DNA from 2 places in the Psychrobacter sp. DWR1-2-3 genome. Region 1 is predicted to be linked to the other one. Evidence: predicted binding sites of a transcription regulator. Region 1 holds the regulator's gene; the other holds the start of a gene.
What was found. Region 1 encodes PhoB, which activates phosphate uptake and scavenging genes when phosphate is short. Its sites were predicted from a motif close to TGTCATNAANCTGTCATAA; they were not measured.
Positions count from the first base shown of each region.

Region 2: a site for PhoB is predicted at 1,795-1,813, ahead of ACP7AA_RS09375 (inorganic phosphate transporter). Genes of this name have one in related genera too.

Region 1 covers NZ_JAFCUJ010000002.1:453,598-456,793, forward strand. Annotated here, with positions in the region: gene ACP7AA_RS05090 (glycosyltransferase) at 1-261, shown strand, start outside; gene phoR (phosphate regulon sensor histidine kinase PhoR) at 310-1,374, opposite strand; gene phoB (phosphate regulon transcriptional regulator PhoB) at 1,596-2,294, opposite strand; gene pstS (phosphate ABC transporter substrate-binding protein PstS) at 2,785-3,196, shown strand, end outside.
Region 2 covers NZ_JAFCUJ010000004.1:183,035-186,230, forward strand. Annotated here, with positions in the region: gene ACP7AA_RS09365 (ATPase) at 1-1,183, shown strand, start outside; gene ACP7AA_RS09370 (hypothetical protein) at 1,409-1,555, opposite strand; gene ACP7AA_RS09375 (inorganic phosphate transporter) at 1,846-3,196, shown strand, end outside.

The DNA.
Region 1 (3,196 bases):
ATGGCTCATTATCAAGATAAGATGGGACATCGTCATATTCATGGGGCAAATTTAAATTTTAGCGCTGAGTCTTATCTTGCAGTTGGTGGTTTTGCGCCATTACGCTGCCACGAAGATGTCGATTTGGTAAAAAGGTTTGAGAGTAAAGGCTATGCCATCACTTGGAGCAATCGCGTTCGAGTTATTACTAGCAGCCGCTTACAAGCTCGAGCAACAGAAGGTTTTGCCGCGTTTTTAGCCAATTTAGAAACTAATAATTGACAGTAATGTTTAAAAATCCTGCTAACGGCTACGAGTTTAGCAGTTAGCCTATAGAGCAGAGCGAATATGAGTGGCGGGGAAAACGGCGCTAAATGTCGAGCCTTTACCTTCTGACGATTCAATTTGCAAAGTCGTATCATATTGATATAACACATGCTTTACAATGGCCAGCCCTAACCCCGTACCACCTGTCGCACGACTGCGCCCGCTATCCACTCGGTAAAAACGCTCGGTCAATCTTGCAACATGCTCCGGCGCAATCCCAATACCATCATCGGTGACGGCAAACCGACAACCTTCTGCGGTCCTCGCCCAGCTGATGACAATATTACCTGCTTTTGGCGTGTATTTAATCGCATTAATCACCAAATTGGATAACGCACTGTTCAAATACATCTCCGAGCCGTAAAGACCATCATAGGTATCTATCTGTAAATGCAGCGTATGGCCATATTCTTGGTTGTAAGCCTGCGCGTCGTCATAGACATGGGTAAGCAGCTTGGTCATATCAATATAATGCAGCTCATGCGTCTCTTCGATTTCAATCCGAGACAGCAGCAGCAAGTCATTGACCACTCTATTCATGCGCGCGGTCTGCTGCGTCATTAATTCAAACCCGCGTCGCCATTGCCGCGGCATATCTTCCTGATCTGAAAAATTCTCCAGATAGCCCATCAGTACAGTCAATGGCGTTCGTAGCTCATGCGAGACATTTGCCACAAAGTCGCGGCGCATTTGCTCTAAGTGTTGTAAGCGGGTCACATCATAAATAATCAGCAGCTTTTCATCGCCAAAAGGCGTGAGCTCACATTTAAGATAACGGTTAGGGTCTTGCCATGACTTCATATGTACACCATCATTGGGTGTCACCATGCTCTGATAGTATTGCCGAAACTCAGGGACGTTAATAAAGTCAAAAATACTTTTGCCATGATCCGCTGTCTGCAACAATAATAAATCTTCGGCGGCCTGATTCCACCACTCCAAACCATCATCGTCGTTTAGCAAGATAACCGCATCTCGCAATGCGCGTAAGGCACTTCTGATTTTTTTAAGCTGATCGGTGGAGTATTGCTCGATGTCCTGTTGCTCAATATCCCTTGGCGTTATCATGTTTTTCTCTCTTCTTTATTACCAGTATGGTGCTTAGCACTTATTCTTAGCACTGACTATTCTTAGCACCAAATATTCTCAGTACTTATGCTTCTTAGTTCTTATTATTCTAAATATTTATGCCTCTTAGCACTGAATGTTCTTATCACTGTTTCCTTGCCTTATAAAATACCTTGTAAGCTGCCTTGTAAATAATGGGCTATTTTTTAAAATCGATAGCGTTATTCAACCAGACTCGAAAATCGATAACCTGTTCCACGAACCGTTTGAATCAAGGTACTACAATCGTAAGGCTGGAGCAGTTTACGTAAACGCCTGATATGCACATCAATCGTGCGATCTTCGATATAGACATTACCGCCCCAGACCTGATCGAGCAGCTGAGTGCGCGTATAAGCACGCTCTGGATGACTCATAAAAAACGCCAGTAATCGATATTCTGTCGGCCCGATATCGATGACTTGATTGTCAGCGGTAATGCGTTGGCTTTTGGGATCGAGACTAAGCTTGCCTATTTCGATCGGCTTATCACTACTAAGCGCACGACCACGGCGTAATACCGCTTTGATTCTTGAAATCAATTCACGCGTTGAAAATGGCTTGGTCATATAGTCATCAGCGCCCGCGTCAAGCCCATGAACCTTGCTATCCTCTTCACTTTTGGCCGTCAGCATAATTACTGGTATCTCGCCCAACATCTCATCGCTTTTGAGCATGCGGCAAAAATCAATACCGCTTTTATCACCCGGTAACATCCAATCGAGCAAAATCAGCGCGGGTCTGTGATCGACCACTTGCTGATGCGCCTCTGCCACGTCAGCCGCTTCTAAACTCTCAAAGCCCGCCATCTCTAGCGTCATTACCACCATCTCACGAATTGCAGGTTCATCTTCTACAATCAAAATCTGCTCACTGCGCATACCATAGCCTTATTATTAAATGACAAAGTTGAAAGTCAAAGTTAAAAGACAAAAACCTAGAAATAAATAAAACAATATTAGGCGCCAGCATTAGCTGCCAATGCCTGCCCATTAAACGGCTTAATTATGACAGTTTAATGACATTGAGTTTGAAATCCGCTTTTACGAAAACGCCTGCCCACATCATAACGATTTTTGCACAAGATATCAGCCGCCATTAGCACTAACTTTGCCCTTTATCACACGTCTATTCTAATTAAATGACTTTTTTCATAAAAATGTCTTATTTCATCAAACTGTCATATTTGCGCGGCACAATGGGCTCATCGACCACCAAGCGTCTTTGCAATAAATCATTTTTAATAAAGCGTTATGAACAAAGCAGTATGAATAAAGCACCATTTATAAAACATCGAAATCAGCTCTGTTATTTATAAATATCCAATACTCAACTATGTTTACTTAATATCATTACTTTTTAGGAGAAATAATGCGTTATTCATTAATAGCTTTAGCCGTCGCGAGTACCTTAACCTTAGCTGCTTGTAATAAAAACTCCAATAGCAATGAAAGCAACGAGCCCGCTACTTCGGCGCAATCAACTACCGCTACTACCGACACCGCAAACGTTACGTCGTCAACCGCTAAATCAGCTGACAATGTATCAATGAATATCACCGGCGCAGGCGCTTCTTTCCCGCAGCCTATCTATGCTAAATGGTCAGATGCCTATCATAAAGCAACTGGCGGTCAAGTGAACTATCAGTCGATTGGTTCATCGGGCGGTATCAAACAAATCGTCGCAAAAACGGTGGATTTTGGCGCGTCCGATGCGCCGATGACGCCAGCGGAATTAGAGGAAGCCGGTCTGATTCAATTCCCGACCGTTATCGGCGGCGTGG
Region 2 (3,196 bases), on a different contig from region 1:
TAAAGAACATAAAAAAAGTGATGAGAAGAATAATGAGCAGCTGAAAAATAAAGCCTTGCCTATTGGCCAATGGCAAGACTATTTAAAACAAGCGCTGACTAAGTTACAAGCCTTTGAACAAGACCTTGCTGCTAATCAAACCAAGCTGCTCAAATGCTGGTTTCATGTCGATATCGAAACCTTGCAGGCGCGGCTAAATGACGACAAGGCTGATCCAGAATTTTTATATCAAATTGATTGGAAAAACAAAAAGGTCGTCGAAACTTTTAATGAGGTGGCAACGGCGCTATTACGCCAGCAGGGAGATTGGATTATTATCGATGGTGATGACAAATCACAAGCAGCCATGCATTTTTGTCATCAAGTGTTGCAAGCGATGCAAACAGCGTTAGCAAGCAGTCGCATAGAGGAAAGCGAACATCTAGAAAATGTTAAAAAATTCGAGCCAGTAAAAATACCTAAAGCTTTGATAAATATCGATGATACCGAGATAGATAAGCCTGAGTATCATGAAGCGCTTGCCGATAAACAAGCGCGCCTTGCTGAGTTTCTACGTGCGCGTAAGGGTCGGCATGTGGTCTTTGCCTTTGAAGGTATGGATGCGGCTGGCAAGGGTGGCGCTATTAAAAGACTGGTTGCGCCGCTCGACCCACGCGAGTATCAGATTTATAATATTGGCGCGCCGATGCTGTATGAATTGCAGCACCCTTATCTATGGCGATTTTGGACCAAACTGCCCAATGAGCAGATCGATCGTATCAGCCGTATCGCTATCTTTGACCGTACATGGTATGGACGCGTATTGGTCGAGCGTATTGAGGGTTTTGCGACGGATGCAGAATGGCAGCGCGCTTATGATGAAATCAATCGCTTTGAGGCGGATTTGGTAGCGGCTGGCACGATAGTTATCAAATACTGGCTTGCCATCGATAAGAAAGAGCAGCTTAAGCGTTTTGAGGCGCGCGAAGAGATCCCACATAAGCAGTTTAAATTGACCGATGATGATTGGCGCAATCGTGATAACTGGGCAGATTATGTGCAATCGGCAGCTGATATGCTGGCACGTACCGACACAAAGGATGCCCCTTGGTGTGTTATCGCAACCAATGAAAAGCGGCAAGCGCGCCTAGATGTATTAGACCATGCCATTGAGCAGCTATTTTTAGCACTGTCTGATAACTGATTAAAAAGTTTGAGAATTGATTATATTTTGGCTCAGCCAAATTATAAAATATAACAACAATTTTTCACTAAATTGATAGGTTTTATCGCGCTTACATTCACAGTTACAAATCTCGCAATATCATCATGCATTCTGTGTCTATATTTAATATAATAGGCACATTATAAATTCTGCTTTCTACAAAATAGCTCAGCAGTCGGATACTGTATTTGTCATATAAATGCTTTAATCATTACTCATATATTTGTCATAACCAACGCTATCACTATAAAAACCTAAGCCGCAAGCTGCTGTAATCGGACGATTTGGCAATACTACTTGCGGCTTTATGGCATTTTGTGTGATGGTTTTTTTACCTGATATTTTTATCACAAGCAAACTAAGCTAGATATTAATGCTAGGTATGAGTAGAAAATAATGGTAAACAGACGAAATCGTCTGGGTAATGGATCAATAAGGTATTGCAGGCTAGTTGTTTAGACCAATTTTCAAAGCAGTGGTTTAAAAAGTACTTCAATAAACAAGTTCAAAAAACAGTATTTCAAAAACACGTTGCGTACACGCTATCATAATATTGGGTGGTGAAAACAACACCATTCATAGCGCCGCAATGTCATCAATCACATATAATTTCAATCAGCTTACGCAGGACGTATCAACGTATGGGTATTAGCAGCAGTTCTACAGGACCAACCAAAGCAGTCGGTTCTATGAGAATCAATCTATTTTTTGCCATTTTACTGATTGCGATGACCGCTTACTTTTTATGGTGGGGTCTAGATTACACTATGCATCAGCAGACGACGCTATTTATCGTAGCGACGGCTTTTGGTGTGTTTATGGCATTCAATATCGGTGGTAATGACGTCGCGAACTCCTTTGGTACCTCAGTGGGTGCGGGGACGTTGACCATTCCGCAAGCCTTGGGTATCGCAGCGATATTTGAGGTGTCGGGCGCGGTATTGGCAGGCGGTGAGGTGACGGATACCATCCGTAGCGGCATTGTCGACCTAGATGGTCTATCGGTCACGCCCAACCAGTTTATTTATGTCATGCTCTCAGCGCTTATCGCTGCTGCATTTTGGTTGTTATTTGCGACCAAAAAAGGTCTGCCAGTGTCAACCACTCACGCCATTATCGGCGGCGTGGTTGGTAGCTCCATTGTATTAGGTATCTCGTTAGGTGGCACCGAAATGGCGTTATCTACGGTAAATTGGGGCACGATTGGAACGATTGCTATCTCTTGGGTCATATCACCATTACTCGGCGGCGTCTTCTCCTACCTGTTATATGGCCAAATTAAGAAAAATATCATTGAGTATAATGATAGAACAGAAGCACACATTGCGACGCTAAAAGGCGATAAAAAGACCTTAAAGCAAAATCACAAAGAGTATCTGGATGGTCTGACCGAATCAGAACAACTGGCTTATACCTCAGCGATGTTACGTGATCAGGAAATCTATAAAGATGATGATTGCGACGTTGAAGATTTAGAAACCGATTATTACAAACAGCTTTATGAAATTGAAAACGAGCGCAGCAACCTCGATACGCTAAAAGCATTGAAGCAATGGGTACCTATTATTGCGGCTGCTGGCGGCGCGGTCATGGCCTCTTTGGTTATATTTAAAGGCTTAAAGAATGTCAATAATGGCATGACGACGCTGCAAGGCTTTTTAATCATGGGCATGATTGCAGCGCTGGTTTGGCTTGCGACCTATATCTATACCAAGAGTATCCGCGGTAAGCATAAGGAAGATTTGACCAAAGCGACATTTATTATGTTTAGCTGGATGCAAGTCTTTACCGCATCAGCCTTTGCCTTTAGTCACGGCTCAAACGATATCGCCAACGCCGTCGGTCCTTTTGCCGCGATTATGGACGTTATCCGTACCAATAGCATTGCTACTGAAGCGGCAGTACCACCTGCAGTTATGCTAACCTTTGGTGTGGCGCTAATCGTTGGTCTTTGGTTTATCGGTAAAGAAGTCATTCAAACCGTCGGTACCA